DNA from 3 places in the Rhizobacter sp. P3_C12 genome. Region 3 is predicted to be linked to each of the others. Evidence: predicted binding sites of a transcription regulator. Region 3 holds the regulator's gene; each other region holds the start of a gene.

Region 1 (5,447 bases), on a different contig from region 3:
TTGCCGTCCACTCTTCCGAAAGGTCACGGTCATGGCATCAGTTACATCAGCGGGGATCGGCAGCGGCCTCGACGTCGAATCGATCATCACGAAGTTGATGACGGTCGAAAAGCTGCCCGTCACGCAACTGCAGACCGAAGCGTCGAAGATCCAGACCAAGATCTCCGCTTACGGCTCCATTCAATCGTCGGTGTCGGCCTTCCGCGACGCCGCGCTCGCGTTGACCCGCTCCGGCACCTGGGGTGCGACGTCTGCGACCTCGGCCGACACATCGGCCGTTTCCGTGTCCGGCGGCTCCAGCGCCTCGGCCGGCAACTACGCGGTCAGCGTGCAGAGCCTGGCGGCCTCGCAGTCGGTGGCAAGCACCAGCTTCACATCCAGCAGCGCGGTCGTCGGCGAAGGCTCGCTGACCATCGACACCGGCAGCTGGGACATCGGCGAGCCGGGCTTCAAGGCTCGCGCGACCATCAGCTCGATGAACATCGCGATCAGCGCGACCGACACGCTGGCCGACGTGCGCGACAAGATCAATGCGGCGGGTGGCGGCGTCTCGGCCTCCATCGTCACCGACTCGAGCGGTGCGCGGCTGGTGCTGTCGTCGAAGTCCACCGGGGCCGAGAACGGCTTCCGCGTGACGGCCAGCGGCGCCGGCCCGTCGGCCTTCGCGTACGACGCGACCGACGGCAGCGCCGCGATGACGCGCACCCAGACCGCCGTCGATGCGAAGGCGAAGATCAACGGGCTGGACATCACCTCGGCGAGCAACACGCTGAACGACGTGGTGCAGGGCCTGACGATGAACCTGCAGAAGGTCACCACCGGTGACGTGCAGGTCAGCGTCGCGCAGGACAACACCTCGATCAAGAGCGCGATCACGAGCTTCACGGCCGCCTACAACGGCCTCGCATCGCTGCTGAAGACGCAGACCAAGTACGACGATGCGACCAAGACGGCCGGCACGCTGCAGGGCGACAGCACCGCGGTGTCGCTGCAGCGCCAGCTGCGCTCGATGCTGACGGGCACCGGCTCGGCCTCGAGCGCGTTCCCGACACTGTCCTCGATCGGCCTGGAGATCCAGACCGACGGCACGCTGAAGGTCAGCGACACCAAGCTGACCAGCGCCCTGGGCAACCTGAGCGAGATGAAGAAGGCGTTCGCCAACAGCGACACGACCGACTCGGCCAACGACGGCTTCGCGCAGAAGCTGCGCGCGCTGGGCGACCAGGTGCTGGGCACCGACGGCACGCTGGCCGCCCGCACCACCGGGCTGAACAGCACGCTGAAGGACAACCAGGAACGGCAGGACGACATCACCGACCGGATGACGAACACCGAGAAGCGCCTGCGCGCCCAGTACACCGCGCTCGACACGAAGATGGCGGGGCTGAACACGCTCAGCACCTACATCACGCAGCAGATCGCGAACTGGAACAAGTCCACCGGCTAGTTGACGGCCCCCACGTCGCTTCGCTCCTGCCCCCCGAGGGGGCACCTCGCCGCAGGCCCGGCAAAGCCGGTTCCTGGGCGAGTTGCTTGGGGTGCTTCGCTGCGCTCGCGTGAAGCCTTTCTGCCAGCTGCAACTTCTCCTCACACTTGAGGGCGAAATGGACCCTGTTTCACCCCACTTGTGCGGCCTAAAGGCCGCGCGGGGCGGGCCGATAAACAGTGCATCCAGTCACGCACAAGGCCAAGAACATGTTCGGTTCCGACTACTCCGCATCGCCCTTCGGCGGCCGCAGCAATGCCTACCAGGCAGTGCAGGTCGGCACCGGGGTCGACGGCGCATCGCCGCACCAGCTGATCGCCATGCTGTTCGACGGGCTGATCGATTGCATCGCCCAGGCGCGCGGCGCCATCCGCAACAAGAAGATCGAGGAGAAGGGCCGCGCCATCAGCCGCGCGGTGCGCATCGTCGATGAAGGCCTGAAGGCCGGCCTGAACCTGAAGGAGGGTGGCGCGCTCGCCGCCCAGCTGAACGACCTGTACGCCTACATGGCCCTGCGCCTGACGCAAGCCAACCTGCACAGCGACGAGGCCGCCCTCGACGAATGCGTGCAACTGATCGAGCCCCTGCGCAGTGCCTGGGCCGAGATCGACATCAAGACCGCCGCCTGAAGCGCCGAGCCCACACCATGAAGCCCTACCAGATCGACCGGTCGCACGACAACGGAGACCACCCCATGAACAAGGCCCTGCTGAACTACTACGAAGCCATCGAGCGCGCCAGCCAGGACATGCTCGAAGCTGCCCGCGTCGGCAACTGGGACCACGTGGTCAAGCTCGAAGGCGCCTGCGCCGTGCTGATCTCGCAGCTCAAGCACGCCGCCGCGCAGCGCCCGCTGGATTCCGAGGAAGCCCAGTTGAAATCGCGCATCATGCAGCGCATCCTGGTCAATGATGCCGAGATCCGCCACCTGGCCGAGCCGTGGCTGGAAGACCTGGACGCGATCCTCGCCGGCAAGCCGAAGACCGTTCACTGAGCCGTTCACTGACGTTCACTGATCGCGGCGGACCGTCCCGCCGACCGGAGCCGAACTTGGACACGATGCCGATGCCGCTGGACGCGCTGTCCGCCACCCATGGCGGGCTGGACGATTTCCGCCTCTCCGCCGTGCCCGAGGTGCTGGCGATGCTCAAGCGGCTGCAMGACGGCAACGTGATCGTCCACCTGAACGGCAGCGACGGTGCCAACTACACCACCACGCTGTGGTCGATCGACCCGGTGCGCGGCCTGATCAGCTTCAGTGCCGAAGGCGAGAACAACCAGGTGCAGGCGCTGGTCGAGTCGGCGGATGCCGTCGCGGTCGCCTACCTGGACAGCATCAAGCTGCAGTTCGACGCGGTCGGGCTGGTGATGGTGCACAACGGCCGCAACGCGGTGCTGAACTGCGCGATGCCGCGCGAGCTGTTCCGTTTCCAGCGCCGCAGCGGCTTCCGCGTGCGGCCGCTGCTGCGCAGCACGCCGATGGCGCGGGTGCGCCACCCGGCCATCCACGAGATGCCGCTTGCGCTGCGCGTGCTCGACGTGAGCATCGGCGGCTGCGCGCTGTTCCTGCCCGACGACGTGCCGCCGCTGCCGCCCGGCGTGGTGCTCAACGGCGTGCAGATGGACCTCGACGTCGACACGCGCATCCACGTCGCGCTGCGCCTGCAGCACGTGACCTCGATCAACCCCGATTCGCGCGGCGTGCGCCTGGGCTGCGAGATCGTCAACCCGACCAGCGACGTGTCGCGCGCCCTGCAGCGCTACATCGACCAGACCCAGAAACGACAACGCCTGCTGGCCGGAGGCTAGCCTTCCTTCGCCTGGGGCCGGGCATGGCAAGATCGCCCCCTGGTTGAACAACGAAGGCCAGCGCGTGCGCATTCAGATCGAGCCCGGTGTGAGGCTGTTCGTGGACGTCGAAGGCCCCGGCCTCGTCCCCGACGGCAACGGTGTGCGGGAAAAGCCCAACCTCGTGCTGCTGCACGGTGGCCCGGGTTTCGACCACGTCGCCTTCAAGCCCCTGTTCTCCCGCCTGGCCGACCTGGCCCAGATCGTCTACTACGACCACCGCGGCCACGGCATGAGCGACCGCCGCCCGCCGTCGGAGTGGACGCTGGACACCTGGGCCGACGACGTGGTGCGGCTGTGCGATGCGCTCGGCATCGCGCGCCCGATCGTGCTCGGCCAGTCGTTCGGCGGCTTCGTCGCGCAGCGCTACATCGCGCGCCACCCGGGGCATGCGGCCAAGGTGATCCTGTCGAGCACCGCCGGCAGCATGGCGATGCCGCGCAAGCTGGCGATGTTCGAGCAGCTCGGCGGCCGCGAGGCGCGCGACGTGGCCGAGCGCTTCTGGGCCGACCCGAGCGACGAGAACAACGCCGTCTACCAGCGCGTTTGCAAACCGCTGTACAACCCGAGCCTGGTCGGCCGCGTCGAGAGCGCGCCCTGGCGCTTCACCGCCCCCGAGATCCTGCAGGCCTTCATCCGCGGCGAGCAACGTCAGATGAACCTGCTGCCCGGGCTGGCCGCCGCGCAATGCCCGGTGCTGGTGCTGGCCGGCGAACTCGACCCGGTGTGCCCGCTCGAAGACGCGCAGGACATCGCCGCGGCGCTGCCTGCGCGCTGGCGGCAGTTCCATTCGTTCCCCGGCATCGGCCACGGCGCCTGGCGCGAGAAGCCGAACGAGGCCTTCGACGTGCTGCGCCGCTTCATCACCGACCCCGCTTGATGCCACGACCACGGCCAGGATGCATGCGATGACCACCGAAGAACTGTTCCGCGAAGACGCTGCGCTCGACGACTGCGAGGCGCGCATCATCGCGCTCGGCGAGACCGGCGTGCAACTCGACCGCACCGTGTTCTACCCGCTCGGCGGCGGGCAGGCCGGCGACCGCGGCGAGCTGCGGCTGGCCGACGGCCGCGTGCTGCAGATCGCCGACACGCGCAAGGGCGCGGCACCGGGCGAGATCGTCCATGTGCCGGCGCCCGGGCAGGAGGCGCTGCTCGCCACCCTTGCGCCCGGCCAGCCGGTGACGGCCTGCATCGACCGGGCGCGCCGCGAGCGCCACATGCGCTTCCACACGGCCACCCACCTGCTGTGCGCGCTGGTGCCGCACCCGGTCGACGGGTGCTCGATCACCGCCGAGTCGGCCCGGCTCGATTTCCACATGACCGACCCGCTCGACAAGGAGGCGCTGACCGCCGGCCTCGCCCGCCTGGTGGCCGGCGCGCACCCGGTGCGCCACCGCTGGATCAGCGAGGCCGAGCTGGACGCCAACCCCGGCCTGGTGCGCAGCATGAGCGTGCAGCCGCCGCGCGGCCTGGGCCGGGTGCGGGTGCTGGAGATCGAAGGCGTCGACCTGCAGCCCTGCGGCGGCACGCATGTCGCGAACACCGCCGACATCGGGGCGGTGGTGGTCACGAAGATCGAGAAGAAGTCGGCGCAGACGCGGCGCGTGGTCTTGGGATTCGCGGCGCCGGCGGCATGAGCGGGAACGGCGACGTCGGCCACGACCAGCGGGAGCTGCGCTGGTCGACGACGCGCTGGGGGGCGGAGCCGCCTTCGCTGCCGATGCTCGACCCGGTGCTGATGGGCGTGCTGCTGGAGCACATCAACACCCGCGTCGCGGTGGTCGGCCGCGACGGGCGCTACCTGTACGCCAACCTCGAAGCCCTGCGCTTCATGGGCCTGCCGCCCGAGCGCGTGATCGGCCACCACATGTCCGAGGTGCTCGACGACGGCGTCTACCGCAACTTCGTGCCGATCTTCGAGCGGCTGTTCGCCGGCGAGTCGCTGCACCTGCAGGGCTGGGTGCACTACCAGCAGCAGGGCCGCCGCTACCGAGAGCAGGTGCTGGTGCCGTACACGCCCGGCGGCGGGCCGGTGCAGGCGGTGGTGGTCTGCGGGCTCGACCACACCGACCTGCGCCAGGGCGAAGAGGAGCTCGCGCTGCGCCAGGAG
Region 2 (4,315 bases), on a different contig from region 3:
ATCGTGCTCATGCGCAGGCTCCTTCGGCGTGTTCGGGGGCGAGGACGATGTGGTCGGGCGGCAGGCCCTGCGACCAGCGTCCGGCCATCGCCCACAGCAGGCGGCCGAAGTCGCGCGTCCAGGTGTCGCTGTCGAACAGCGGCGCGGTGTCGCGGGCGACGATCAGATGGTCGCGCAGCGCCTGGCGCGCCGAAGCGTCACCGGCGAGCTCGACGATGCGGGCCTCGTAGTCGGCCAGCGTGTTGCAGGACAGCTGAGGCAGGCCGACGGCATCCAGCAGGCTGGCCGCGACGCGCGATGCGAAGGACTGGCCGGTGTAGGTGACGACCGGCACGCCGGCCCACAGCGCATCGCTGGCCGTGGTGTGGCCGTTGCAGGGCCAGGCGTCGATGTACAGGTCGGCGAGCGGCAGGCGGCTCAGGTGCTCGCGCAGGCCGACCTTCGGGCCGAACACCAGGCGCTCGGTATCGATGCCGCGTGCCTTGGCCTCGGCACGCAGCAGGGCCGGCGCATGCTCGTTCCATTGCAGCAGCCACAGCACCGAGTTCGGGATGCGGTGCAGCAGCCGGCACCAGACGTCGAACACCTCGGGAGACAGCTTGAACGGCTGGTTGAAGCCGCACAGCACCAGCGCGTCTTCCGGCAAACCGACCTGGGCCCGGGTGCAGGGGCCGGGCAGCGGGCGCTGGCGGTCGTTCGGCTGGTAGCAGCCGGGCATCAGCGCGAGCTTCTCGCTGTAGTGCGCGGCATGGTCGAGCGGCGAGACGATGGCGTCGCCGATGAAGTAGTCGATTGCGTCGGACCCGGTGCTGCCCGGAAAGCCGAGGAAGCTCACCTGCACCGGCGCCGGCCGGTGGCCGAAGATCTTCAGCCGGCCGTCGCGGGTGTGGCCCTTCAGGTCGACCAGCACATCGATCTGGTCGCTGCGGATCTGCTGCGCCACTTCCAGCTCGCCGCGCTTGCTCACGTCGTCGAAGCGGTCGGCCGCGCGGCGCAGCCGCTGGCGCATCTCGCTGCCGTCTTCGGGGCCGTGCGAATAGAGCGTGACGTCGAAGCGGCTGCGGTCGAGCTTCTCGAACACCTCGGCCATCAGGAGCGCGGTGGCGTGGTGATGGAAGTCGGCCGAGACGAAGCCGACGCGCAGCCGCGTGGGCAGCGGGCGAGGCGCGACCGGTGCGAACGGCTTGATCCCGCGCATGTGGAAGCGCCAGCACGAGCGGGCGATGCGCAGCTGCACCTGGGGGTCGGCGGTCAGCGTGGTCTGCGCGAACACGGCGGCCCAGCGGTCGGCATCGGCCGGCAGCGCGGCGGCCATGCGCTCCAGCGCCGCCAGGTCCTCGCGGGCATGGTCCCAGCGGCACAGCTCGCGTTCGATGAAGGTCAGCACGCTTTGCGCGGCCAGGTCGCCCGGGCCGAGGCCTAGCACGAGCGAGGTGCGCAGGCATTCGGTGGCTTCGGCCTTCATGCCCAGCGCATTGAAGGCCAGGCCGAGCCGGAAGTGCGACAGCGCGTGGTCGATGTTGCGCGCCAGTGCATCGAACAAGGCGGTGATCGCGGCCTGGTGCTGGTTCGCGTTGAAGAGCGCCATGCCGAGGGTCTGGTGGTACTCGGTGCTGCGCGGCACGTGCGCGGGCTGTTGCTGCAGGCAGGTGGCCGCCTCGGCGTAGCGGTGCTGCGCGTGCAGGCATTCGGCGGCGATGATGCGGGCCACCGGATCGTCCGGTTGCAGCTTGAGGGCGGCCGAGGCCGACTGCAATGCCTTCTCGTGCGCGCCGTTCTTCATCTGTGCGCGTGCCAGGTTCACCAGGTAGAGGTTGTCCTGCGGCTCGCGCTCGGTGGCGCGCAGGAAGGCGCTCTCGGCGCTGCGCCAGTCGCCGGCCTTCGCATGCCCGATGCCTTCCTCCCAATCCTGCTTCGCGCTGCGCAGGTAGGGTGCAATCGTGGCGGCGCGCGGCTTCGAGGGCTTGTGTGGCTTGGTGTGCATCGTGCTGGCGCGCCTGGGCACGCCCCGTGGAAGGGTGCTGAAATTCTAGGAAACCACCCCGTGCCGGTCTCGCGGAGATGCACCGCAGACGCCTGCCAATTCAGCGCTTCCCGGGCTGCGAGAAACATCTCGAAACGTCCGTGCGGACCCTCAAGTTTCCGGCCCAAGTGCAGATAGAAGCCGGGTTCTCCTCCCTCTGTTCAACGGATCCCTCCGAAATTTTCGTGACCGGGTCTCAAGTCCGGAAAGTGGCGGTCCGATAAAGCCTCCAACGGCGACGCAACAACGGCGCCGGGGTCCGGCAGACCAGTGAGGCCGGGCGCAGCAAGCCGCACAGGACGTGCGGTCGTTTAGGCAGAGAGGATCACGGTAGAGACACCAATCTGCCGAGGCAATGCCGGCGCTCATGCCGGGTCTCGTTTCAACCGTTATGGAGTATTTCAAATGAGCATGTCAGTCAACACCAACGTCACGTCGCTGAACGCACAACGCAATCTGTCGACCACCCAGAATGCCCTGTCGACCTCGATGCAGCGCCTGTCTTCCGGCCTGCGCGTCAACAGCGCCAAGGACGACGCCGCCGGCCTGGCGATCTCGGAGCGCATGGGCGCCCAGGTCCGCGGCATGAACGTCGCGATCCGCAATGCCAACGACGGCATCTCGCTGGCGCAGACCGCTGAAGGCGCGCTGGGCAAGGTCGGCGATTCGCTGCAACGCATGCGTGAACTCGCCGTTCAAGCCCGCAACGGCACCAACGGCACCAGCGACAAGGATTCGCTGGACAAGGAATTCCAGCAACTCGGCGCGGAAATCAGCCGCGTGCTCGGTGGCACGACCTTCAACGGCATCAACATCATCGGCTCCGACGCCGGCGCGAAAGAGTTCCAGATCGGTGCCAACACGACCACCAACGACTCGATCACGGTGACCACCACCGACATGTCGCAAGCCGCCAGCATCACCGACGTGACCAGCGAGAAGATCGACAGCACGCAAGACGCGGCTGCCCTGAAGGACGTGATCGACAAGATCGACGGCGCGATCGACTCGATCAACAGCGAGCGCGCCATGTACGGTGCGGTGCAGAACCGCTTCGACTCGGTGATCTCCAACCTGCAGACCTCGGTGGAGAACCAGTCGGCCGCCAAGAGCCGCATCACGGATGCCGACTTCGCGTCTGAAACGTCGAACCTGTCGCGTGCCCAGATCCTGCAGCAGGCCGGCACGGCGATGGTGGCGCAAGCCAACCAACTGCCGCAGCAAGTGCTGTCGCTGCTGAAGTAAGCCGCCAGGCTCGCTTCTACAAGGCCCCGCCCGGGAAACCGGGCGGGGCCTTCTCGTTTGGCGGATGAAAAGACGGGTCGAACCGGCTCATTTCCCGGTTTAACCCCACTCCAGTTCTCGGAACAATCACTTCCACAGGTTCCTCGCCCGGGATCTGCGGTCCGGATCCACTGAAGGATGCTGACGGGGCGGTGTGCAACAGCACACCTTTCATGTCGGTGGCCAACGGTGATTCGCGCCGGGTCTGACGCAGGGCATCACACCCCTGCGGCAAGCGCCGGCGCATTTCGCCGGGAGTCATTGATTCTTGAGGAGTGCTTCATGCCACAAACCATCAACACGAACATCGTTTCGCTGAACGCGCAACGAAACCTGAATTCTTCCCAGTCCGCGCTGGCCGTCTCGATGCAGCGCCTGTCGTCCGGCCTGCGCGTCAATTCCGCGAAGGACGACGCCGCCGGCCTCGCGATCGCCGAACGGATGAACGCGCAAGTGCGCGGCATGAACGTCGCGATCCGCAACGCCAACGACGGCATCTCGATGGCGCAGACCGCTGAAGGTGCGCTGTCCAAGGTGGGCGATGCGCTGCYACGCATGCGCGAACTGTCGGTGCAGGCCCGCAACTCGACCAACAGCAACAGCGACAAGGATTCGCTGAACAAGGAATTCAAGCAGCTGTCGGCCGAAATCGGCCGTGTCCTCAACGGGACCACGTTCAACGGCCAGCCGATCCTCGCGTCGACCGGCACGCAGACCTTCCAGGTCGGCGCCAACACGACCGTCAACGACACCATCGACATCACCACCGTCAACCTGACCGTCGACGCCTCGATCACCGCGGTGACCGACGCGCTGGTCGTGATCGATAGCACGGCCGACGCGACTGCCATCGCGACGGTGATGAATTCCATCGACGGCGCGCTGGACCTGATCAACGACACCCGCGCCACCTACGGTGCCAGCCAGTCCCGCTTCGATTCGGTGATCGCCAACCTGCAGACGGCGGTGGAAAACCAGTCGGCCGCCCGCAGCCGCATCATGGACGCC
Region 3 (9,980 bases):
GGCCAGCGCCGACTTCGACGCCGACAAGGTCAAGCGCATCTCCGACGCGATCGAGAACGGTTCGTTCAAGGTCAATCCGGAAGCCATCGCCGACAAGTTGATTTCCAACGCCCGCGAAGTCCTGGGTCATTGATCGTCATGCAGCAGCCGGTGAATCCCGCGTACGAAACCTCGCCCGAACTCGAGGCCACCCTCGGCGCGGTCGAGACGCAACTCGCCGCGTTGGGCGAGGCGCTGCGCACGCGCGACAGCGCGGCGATCGACCTGCACGCGACCGAGCTGCACCGCTCGCTGGCGCGCGCGGTCGACCACTTCTCCCGCGCCGCCCGCAGCGGCCCGGTGCCGACCCCGTTGCGCGAGCGCCTGGCGCTGGCCGGCGGGCTGGTGGCGGCGCAGCGCGAATCGCTGGCGCGCGCCACCGCCGCGCTCGATCGCGCGATCGACGTGCTGATGCCGCGTGAGCGGCCGGCGGCGGTCTACTCGGCGAGCGGCCCGGCCGAACGCGGCAGCCGCGGATTCATTCAAGCCTGATGTTCAGCGCGCCTTGAACGGCGCCTGATACAGCCACACCGGCCGCCCATCCGGGCACACGTGCCGGGCCACCGGGCGCAGTTCCTGCGCCTCGAACTCCAGACTGGCCATCCACGCACCGGCGCGCAGCTGCTGCCGCGCCTTCGCGACCGCGCGCGGCATGCTCTCCGGCCGCTGGAACAGGTAGACCAGTTCGTACGCCGACCAGTCGGCCTGCCAGATGTCGCCGCGCGTCACGCGTGCCGGGATGCGCTGCAGCCGGCAGCGCAGGCCGCACAGCAGCCGCACCGGCCAGCTCCATTCGATGCCGTCGAGCACCGCGCGCGGATACGCCGCGTGCAACTCGCGCAGGCCATCCCCCAGCCCGCAGCCGGCGTCGAGCACGCGTGCGCCGTCCGGCAGCGGCACCAGCGCCGGCAGGCCGCGCAGCGCACCGCGCGGCGTCGGGAACACCGGCGCATCGCGCCAGGCATGGACGGGATAGAGGGCCAGCAGCGCGCCCATCGGCAGCAGCCAGGCCCAGGCGGGCAGCGCACCGGCAAGGCCGGAGGCCAGCAACGAGAGGGGGAAACCCAGCGCGACGAAGATGCGCCGCCAGCGCGTGCCGGCGACGATCGGCAGCAGCGCCAGCACGCCGCCGAGCGCGGTGGCCAGCAGCAGCGCGACACCGAGCGGTGCCGCAGCGCGCTGCAATCCGAAGAAGAGCCCCCAGGCCGCGGCCCAGGCGATCAGCGCGGGCAGCGGCCAGAGCACGTCGCAGCCGACCTCAGAAGTTGAACGCGAGCCGCATGCCGCCCCAGTGCCGGCCCTGCACCGTGATCGGTGCGGCGGCTTCCTTCAGCAGCACGAACTGGCCACCGCCCATGTCGCGGCGGTAGGTCTGCAGCAGGAACGGGCGCTGGTTGCGCGCCGAGGCGAGCCCGGTGCGGTCGTTGAAGATGCGGCGGTAGCGGCTGTTGGCGGTGTCCCAGGCCAGGTCGCCGCGCTGCGGGTGGCAGTACTTCTTGTTGTGCGTCGCCACGTAGCCGTTGCGGTCGACCGCGATGCAGAACACCACTTTCGGGCTCAGCGTCAGCACCCGCTCCTGCACCTGCGGGAACAGCCGGTCGGCCAGCTCGATGAACTGCGTCGCGTGCTGCGCCGGGTTGGTGCCCGGCAGCGACCGGTAGTTCTCGTCGAACAGGTTGCTCGCCGAAATCGTCTTGGTGCGCAGCGAATCCTCGAGCAGCTTGCCGATCTGCGCGGCTGCTTCCATCGCGGCCTGGATGAACGGCGTGTCCTCGGTCTCGATGCCGCATTCGGCCACCAGCTCGATCAGGTGCTCCGAGACCTTCAGGAAGGCCTCGCTGCGGCGCATCGCGCTGTCGAGCGCGGCGGTGGTCTGCTGGATCTCCGACTGCATCGCGCCCATCTGCACGTTGACGCCGCTACAGATCTCGCGGCTTTGCGTGGCCGCGGCGGTGATGCTCGCGACACCGGCCTCGACATCGGCCAGCGCCTTGTGGAACCCGCCCTGCCGGACCTCGCCCGGCTTGACGTGGATCTCGCGCGACAAGGCCTCGATGCGGGTGTCGAGCACGCCCACGGTGCTCATGATCGCCTTCGACGAGCCCTCGACCTTCGAGGCCAGATCCTTCACCGCATCGGCCACCACGCCGAAGCCGCGGCCGGCCTCGCCGGCGCGCTTGGCCTCGACCGAGGCATTGAATGCCACCAGCCGCGTCTGCAGCGCGATCTGCGTGATCTCGCTGGCGGCCGCGGCCACCTCGCGCAGCGTGTCGACGATGCCCGAGACCTCGGTGCCGACCGCCTCGACCGCGTCGCGCGCACGCCCGACCGCCTCGAGGCTGCCGGCCGTCACGTCGCCGATCGCCTGCTGCGCCCGGGTGACTTCACCGAGCTGGCCGGCCAGCGCGAGCACGGCCTGCGCCTGGCGCGCCGACACCTTGCTCGCGTCGTCGAGCAGGCCGCGCACCTCGGCGGCGTCGCGGCCGACGCTGGACGCCTGCTTGCCGATCGACTGCACCGCGGCACGCAGGTCGGGCTCGGCGGCCGCGCTCAAGGCGCTCACAACGGGCTCGACCGGCGGCAGCTCGCGGCCCTTGCGGAACATTGCAAACATGTGGTCTCGATTCCCGTGCTCACCACTCGCGCAGCTTGACGCGCAAGCGGGCGATGGACTGGCTGTGCAGCTGGCAGACGCGCGATTCGGTCACCTTCAGCACGGCCGCGATTTCCTTCAGGTTCATGTCGTGCTCGTAGTACATGCTCATCACGTACTGCTCGCGCTCCGGCAGCGTCTTGATGCCGTCGACCAGGGCCTGGCGCATGCGCTGGTCCTGCAGCTGCGCGAGCGGGTTGACCCCTTCGTCGGCGACGTGCCGGTCGAGGTAGTCATTGTCGCCATCGTCGCCCGACATGTCCTCCAGGTAAACCAGCTGGGTGCCGCGCACCTTGCCAAGGAGTTCCTGGTACTCCGGCAGCGTGACGCCCATCTCGCGGGCGATCTCGCTCTCGGCGGGCGCGCGGCCGAGCTTCTGCTCGAGCTTGTGCACCGCCGATTCGATGGTGCGCTGCTGCTTGCGCGTGCCGCGCGACAGGTAGTCGTTGCCGCGCAGCTCGTCGAGCATCGCGCCGCGGATGCGCTGCGTCGCGAAGGTCTCGAACTGCACGCCCTGGGCTGCGTCGAAGCGGCTCAGCGCGTCGGTCAGGCCGATCATGCCGACCTGGATCAGGTCGTCGATCTCGACGTTGGCAGGCAGCTTCGCGATCATCTGGTGCGCGAGGCGGCGCACCAGCGAGCTGTACTGCTTGAGCATCGTGTTGACGTCGAGTTGGCCTTTGGCGGTATACATGGGGTCAGCTCCGGGGAAATTCAGTTCAGGGCCTGCTGCGGGAAATCGCGGTACGCCGGGAATGCGGTGGCGTACGCGGTTTCGACAGAGGCGGCAGGCTGCAGCACATCACGGGCCCAGCGGCGCAGGGCCGGCGTGGGCGGATCGTTGACATCGGACGCAGGGTCGACGTGCATCCAGTCGCGCAGCACGGCGCCCAGGAAGCCATCGGCACACGAGGCGATCTGCTGCGCGATGCGTTCGGCGCGCGGCGAATGCGGGGCGGCGCCGAGCAGCAGGTCGTGCACCATCAGGCCGGCGCGCTGCGTCAGCAGCTTCATCGCGGCGTAGGCGTGGGTCACGCTGCTCGGGCGGTCGTCGGCCAGCAGCAGCGGGCGCGCCTCGCTGCGCATGAACAAACGGCACAGGTCGGTCTCGGTCGCATGCACAAGCACCACGTCGGCGTGCGGCGCGGCATCGGCGGCGGCGTGCAGGAAGTTGGCGGTGCTGCCGTGCGCGTCCACGTAGCGGATCGGCAGGCCGCGCGCGGCCAGGTACGACACCTGGTGCGACAGCGCCTCGACGCAGCCGGTCAGGCCGACGGCCGTCAGCTCGGCCGGGGCCGGCGCGCGGTCGGAGGCGTCGATCACCAGCACATGCGCGCCCAGCTCGCCGAAGGCGGTGCACAGGCGCTCCAGCATCACGCCGCCGAACGCCATGTTCGGGTTGGCCACCACCGGCACGAAACGCACGCGCGTCTGGCCGAACAGCTGGCGCAGGCCGTGGGCCTGGTCTTGCGGGAACGAGGAGTCGTAGGCGTCGTGCATGGGGCGCTGAGGACGAGTCGAGGGGGGCTGTTCTTGTGGGATCGGGCGATCGATCAGGCGTGCAGCGACCCGCGGGTGCGCAGCGCCGGCTGGCGCGCCGTGAAGATCAGGTTCACGTCGTCGGCATCCATGCGGTAGGCAGTGCCGGTGTTGGCGCGCAGCGCGCGATGCACCAGCGCGTGGGCCGACAGGCGGTGCCAGTCTTCGGGGACGCGCTGGCCGTTGGCGACGCCGACCACCTTCAGCTTGTGGCGGATCAGCGCGTCGAGCRCCGGCGCCAGCTTGACGGCTTCGTCGAGCTTGGACAGCACGATGCCCTTGCAGGCGGCGGCGCGGTACGAGACCATCACGTCCTCGATGGTCTCGCCCTGCGCGGCGGCATTGACGACCAGCAGCTTCTGGATCGAGCGGTGGGCCAGCATGTCGAGCAGTTCGCGGGTGCGGCTGTCGCGCTGCGCCATGCCGGCGGTGTCGATCAGCACCATCTTCTTGCCCGCCAGCAGTTCCAGCAGGTCTTCGAGCGAGGCGCGGTCGTGCGCGGTGTGCACCGGCACGCCGAGGATGCGGCCATAGGCGCGCAGTTGTTCGTGGGCGCCGACGCGGTAGGCGTCGAGCGTGATCAGGCCGAGGTTGGCGGCGCCGTGCTTGGTGGCGAAGGCGGCGGCAATCTTGGCGGCGCTGGTCGTCTTGCCGACGCCGGTGGAACCGATCAGCGCGTAGACGCCGCCCTGGTCTTCGAGCGCGGCGTCGTTCTCGCCGGTGATCAGGTTGCGCTCGAGGATGTTGGCGGCCCACGAGGTCTCGTCGCTCACGTCGTTCGGCAGGCTCTCGGCCAGCTTGCGGATCAGCGCCGGCGAGAAGCCGCTGTCGAGCAGCTTCTGGATCAGCATCGCCTGGGCGGGCTGGCGCTGCAGCTTCTCCATGAAGGCCAGGGCGCCGAAGCGCTCCTCGATCAGGCCCTTCATCGAGCGCAGCTCGTTCATCATGTCCTGCTGGTCGCGGCGCGCCGAGGCGTTGACGTTGGAGCGGGCATCGGCGAGCGAGACGACCGGTGCGGCGGGCACCGGGGCGGGCGTGTGCTGCTGGGCGTGGGCCTGGGCCCGTGCATCGGCCAGGGCCTGTGCATGGGCTTGCGCCTGCGCTTGGGCGGCGGCGGCCTGCTGTTGCTGCACGCGGATTTCTTCGCGCAGCACCGGCGGCTCGCGCAGCGTGGCGCTGCGGCCACCGACGGCCTGCATCGGCGCGTGCTGGGCCGGTGCCGGGTGCATTGCCTGCCGTTCGGCCAGGCGCTGCTCGAGCGCGGTCGGCAGCGACGGCTCATCGTCGGGCATGAAGCTGGGTTCGTTGTCGCGGCCGTGCTGTTGCTGCATCGCGGCCTGGCGGCGCTTGAGCATGCGCTCACGCACGTAATCCTGGAACGACAGCGTGCTCATCGACAGGCGGGCGACGTCGTCGCTGACTTCCATCGCCGGGGCGGGAGCGGGTTGCGGGGCCGGTGCGGGGCGGGCGGGCTGGGCGCGCGGTGCGGCGGCGCGCTTGGCGACCGGCGGCGACGGCGGGATCGGACCGGCGGCCGACAGGCGCTCGATCTGTTGAACGCTTTCCGGCGCCATGGCCAGCACCTCGACGCCTTCGGCGCAGGGCTTGGTCGAGAGCACGACGGCGTCTTCGCCGAAAGCCTGGCGGACCAGGGTCAGGGCGTCGCGCGAAGTGCGGGCGGTGAAGCGTTTGACGTTCATCGGGAGCTCCAGGAGATCGAGCAGGAACCAGTGGCAAGCAATGGCATCCAGTGTGTGAGAGCGCAGCCGGCCGCGGTCCGGGGATGAGCCACCGTAAATCCCTTCATTTGGGATGTTTCGTGCCGAGGGGGCACGGCGGTGGACAGGAAGGCAGAGGTCATGGGCGGACGCGGTGGATGCGTGCCGTCATTGTTCCGGGGTGGACCGGAAACTTGAGGCCGATGAGAGGGGGGAAAGCCGGCCTGTTTCTGTGGCAAAGGCGCGGGTGGGGAAGATGACAAGCGAACAAATGAGGGTTGATCCCGGGTTGTCACCCGGGACACCGGAACCACGCGATCAGTTCGCCCCGATGATCGACCCGATGCGGATCGAGTGCGTTTCCGGAATCTCGCTGTGCCCCAGCACCCGCAGCCGCGGCGCGGCGCGCTTCAGCAGCCGGGCCATCGGCGCGCGGATCATGTCCGGCACCAACAGGCAGGCCGGGTGGCCCAGGTCTTCCTGGCGCTTGGCCGAGGCAGCGGCGCTGCGCGTCAGCGTGTCGGCGACGCCCGGGTCGAGCACCGCGCCGTGCGGCGAGTTCAGCGCCTGCGTCACCAGGCGCTCCAGCTCCGGCTCCAGCGCGATCACCTCGAGCTCCTTCACCGGGCCGTAGATCTGCTGCACGATGGCCGGCGCCAGGCTGATGCGGATGCGCCGCGCCAGCTCACCCGGCTCGCTCGCCACCGCCGCATGCTCGGCCAGGCTCTCGACGATCGAGCGCATGTCGCGGATGTGCACGCCCTCTTCCAGCAGCAGCTGCAACACCTTCTGCAGGCTGGCGATGCCGACCATCTTCGGGATCACGTCTTCCATCAGCTTCGGCGCGAGCTTGGTCACGTGCTCGACCAGCTGCTGCGTCTCGACACGGCCGAGCAGCTTGGCCGCGTGCAGCTGCATCAGGTGCGACAGGTGCGTGGCCACCACGGTGGAGCAGTCCACCACCGTGAAGCCGTTCATCTGCGCCGCTTCGCGCTGGCGCTCCTCGATCCACACGGCCGGCAGCCCGAACGCCGGGTCGGTGGTGCGGGTGCCGATCAGCTGGGTGGTCGCGCCGCCCGGGTTGATCGCCAGCAGCATGCCCGGGAAGGCCTCGCCCTCGCCGACCACCGCGCCGCGCAGCGTCAGCCGGTACATGCTGGGCTTGAGCTCCAGGTTGTCGCGGATGTGCACCGGCGGCGGCAGGAAGCCGACATCCTGCGCGAACTTGCGCCGCACGCCCTTGATGCGCTGCAGCAGGTCGCCCTCGCGGTTCTTGTCGACCAGCGTGATCAGCCGGTAGCCCACTTCCAGGCCCAGCGTGTCGACCGGCTGCAGGTCGTCCCAGCTGGCCTCGGCATTCGGCTCGGCCACCGGCGCGGCCGGCGGCGGCGTGTTCCGGACGCGCTTGTTGCGCTCGTTCATCCACCAGGCCGCATAGCCCATGCTGCCCGAGATCAGCAGGAACACCAGGTGCGGCATGCCCGGGATGATGCCCAGCAGGCCGATCACGCCGGCGGTGATGCCCAGCACGCGCGGCGAGTTGAAGACCTGGCTCGCGACCTGCGTGCCGACGTCTTCTTCCTTGCCGACGCGCGACACCACCATCGCCGCCGCCACCGAGATCAGCAGCGCCGGCACCTGGGCCACCAGCGCATCGCCGATGGCCAGCAGGATGTAGCTGTCGGCCGCCTGCGACGCCGACAGGTCGTGCTGGGCCACGCCGATGATGAAGCCGCCGATGATGTTGATGAACAGGATCAGCAGGCCGGCCATCGCGTCGCCGCGCACGAACTTGCTGGCACCGTCCATCGAACCGAAGAACTCCGCCTCGTTGCCCACTTCGAGGCGGCGGCGCTTGGCCTCCTTCTCGTCGATCAGGCCGGCGTTCAGGTCGGCGTCGATCGCCATCTGCTTGCCGGGCATCGCATCCAGCGTGAAGCGCGCGCCGACTTCGGCGATTCGCTCGGCGCCCTTGGTCACCACGACGAAGTTGATCACCACCAGGATCGCGAACACGATCAGGCCGACCGCGAAGTTGCCGCCGATCAGGAAGTGGCCGAAGGATTCGATCACCTTGCCGGCCGCGCCAGGCCCGGTGTGACCCTGCAGCAGCACGACGCGGGTGGAGGCGATGTTCAGCGACAGCCGCAGCAGCGTGGTCAGCAGGATCACGGTCGGGAAGGCCGAGAAATCGAGCGGCCGCACCATGTAGGCCGCGACCATCATCACCATCAGCGCCATCGCGATGTTGAAGGTGAACAGCAGGTCGAGCGCGAAGGCCGGCAGCGGCAGCACCATCATGGACAGCACCATGATGATGAAGACCGGCGCCATCAGCGCCTTGATCGCCTTGGCATGCGGGCCGAGCCAGCCCTGGATCTGTTGGATCAGCGGATTCATTCAGTGTCCTCGGTGGCCTTCAGGCCGTACTTGCCGCTCTTCGGGTTGTGCGGATCGAGCTCGTCCGGCACGTTCAGTTCGGGCAGCGCGCCCGGCAGCGCGACGCGGCCGCTCAGCGCGGCACGCAGCTGGTAGACGTAGGCGAGCACCTGGGCGACGGCCGCGAACAGCGCGGCCGGGATCTCGCGGTCGACCTCGGCGTGGGCATACAGCGCACGCGCCAGCACCGGCGCCTGCAGCACCGGCACCTTCGATTCCTTCGCGGTGTCGCGGATGCGCATGGCCATCAGGTCGGCGCCCTTGGCGACCACGCGCGGCGCGCCCATCTTGCCTTCGTCGTACTTCAGCGCGACGGCGTAGTGGGTCGGGTTCATCACGACCAGGTCGGCAGTGGGCACGGCGGCCAACATGCGGCGATTGGCCATCTCGCGCATGCGGGCGCGGATCTTGGCCTTGATCTCCATGTTGCCTTCGACTTCCTTGTGCTCCTGCTTGATTTCCTGGTGGCTCATCTTCAGGCGCATCGCGTGCAGCTGGCGCTGCAGCGGCACGTCGACCGCCGCGAAGGCGGCCAGCGCCAGCAGCACCAGCAGCATGCCGCCGACGATGGTGCTGCCGACGTGCGACAGCGCCTGCGGCAGCGGCATCGACAGTGCACCGGCGAACATCTCGACGTGCGAGCGCAGGTACATCGCGCCGATGGTGCCGAGGATCAGCGCCAGCACGGCGCCCTTGATCGCCTCGATCAGCTGCTGCTTCGAGAACAGCTTGCCGATGCCGGTGATCGGGTTGAACTTGTCGAACTTGGGCGCGAGCGGCTTGAGCGTCCAGACCCAGCCGCCGGCCGCGACGGCGACGGCCACGCCGACCACCATCATCAGCAGGCCCATCGGCAGCACGACCCAGATCAGCTTGCTCGTGAGTTCGGCCAGCCGCTCGCCCATCGCCTCGGGATTCTTCGCCATCACGGCGTTGAACTGCAGGCCGGTGGCGAGCAGCTGCTTCAGCCAGCGCGACAGCAGCGGCGCCGCGGCCACCAGCGCCGCACCGCCGACCGCGATCGCCGCGAAGTGCGACAGATCGCGCGAACGCGCGACCTGGCCCTCGGATCGGGCCTTGTCGAGCTTTCGCTGCGAGGCGGGCAGGTTGCGGTCTTGGTCGGACATGGCGGGGGCGGTGGTGTGCTCCCGCGATTGTTCCGGGGTGGGGGCGGAACTTGAGCCGGATCAGAGGGGGGAAAGCGGCTCTGTTTCGTGACCATGCCCCCGCGTTACGAAGACTCCTCTCTCCCTGAGCGATGGCCCACGTTGGAACCCTGCAGCCGACGAAGTCACTTACCTGTGTCCCGAACAACAGGCGGCGAAGCGCGATCGTTTACGCCGCCAACTCAGAAGGAAGTTCCGTGATCGAATCAGCGAAGACAAAAGTCAGACACGGCTTTGACAAAACCCGTGACACCGCGAGGAGCGGAGCGAGGAAGCTACGCCGTGGCATCGCCAAGGCCGCTCACAGCGCAAAGGAATTCCTCGCTCACATTCGACTGAATGTCGGCAATGGAGTTTCTCCTCACGCCAAAACCTCATCGGGGCAAGATTCTTCCATTTCAAACGATCAAAGCAGCAGTGACGAGC

Evidence for each region. The regulator FliA, encoded in region 3, starts transcription of late flagellar genes. The targets are predictions, from matches to a motif close to CTAAAGTTTNNNNNNNNNNNGCCGNTA.
Region 1: fliS (flagellar export chaperone FliS) is a predicted target of FliA. The motif match lies at 1,635-1,661, and genes of this name have one in related genera.
Region 2: AC1DXV_RS05595 (flagellin domain-containing protein) is a predicted target of FliA. The motif match lies at 2,134-2,160, and genes of this name have one in related genera.

Annotation. Positions count from the first base shown of each region.
Region 1 covers NZ_JBFUGW010000019.1:29,116-34,562, reverse strand. Annotated here, with positions in the region: gene fliD (flagellar filament capping protein FliD) at 32-1,447, shown strand; gene fliS (flagellar export chaperone FliS) at 1,696-2,115, shown strand; gene AC1DXV_RS05575 (flagellar protein FliT) at 2,181-2,480, shown strand; gene AC1DXV_RS05570 (flagellar brake protein) at 2,546-3,295, shown strand; gene AC1DXV_RS05565 (alpha/beta fold hydrolase) at 3,360-4,214, shown strand; gene AC1DXV_RS05560 (alanyl-tRNA editing protein) at 4,243-4,974, shown strand; gene AC1DXV_RS05555 (hybrid sensor histidine kinase/response regulator) at 4,971-5,447, shown strand, end outside.
Region 2 covers NZ_JBFUGW010000019.1:34,828-39,142, reverse strand. Annotated here, with positions in the region: gene AC1DXV_RS05605 (class I SAM-dependent methyltransferase) at 1-11, opposite strand, end outside; gene AC1DXV_RS05600 (O-linked N-acetylglucosamine transferase, SPINDLY family protein) at 8-1,984, opposite strand; gene AC1DXV_RS05595 (flagellin domain-containing protein) at 2,429-3,268, shown strand; gene AC1DXV_RS05590 (flagellin N-terminal helical domain-containing protein) at 3,590-4,315, shown strand, end outside.
Region 3 covers NZ_JBFUGW010000106.1:10,481-20,460, forward strand. Annotated here, with positions in the region: gene flgM (flagellar biosynthesis anti-sigma factor FlgM) at 1-133, shown strand, start outside; gene AC1DXV_RS17400 (hypothetical protein) at 151-531, shown strand; gene AC1DXV_RS17405 (class I SAM-dependent methyltransferase) at 535-1,284, opposite strand; gene AC1DXV_RS17410 (methyl-accepting chemotaxis protein) at 1,298-2,653, opposite strand; gene AC1DXV_RS17415 (RNA polymerase sigma factor FliA) at 2,673-3,386, opposite strand; gene AC1DXV_RS17420 (hypothetical protein) at 3,407-4,192, opposite strand; gene flhF (flagellar biosynthesis GTPase FlhF) at 4,246-5,931, opposite strand; gene flhA (flagellar biosynthesis protein FlhA) at 6,268-8,349, opposite strand; gene flhB (flagellar biosynthesis protein FlhB) at 8,346-9,515, opposite strand; partial or broken gene AC1DXV_RS17440 (hypothetical protein) at 9,752-9,980, shown strand, end outside.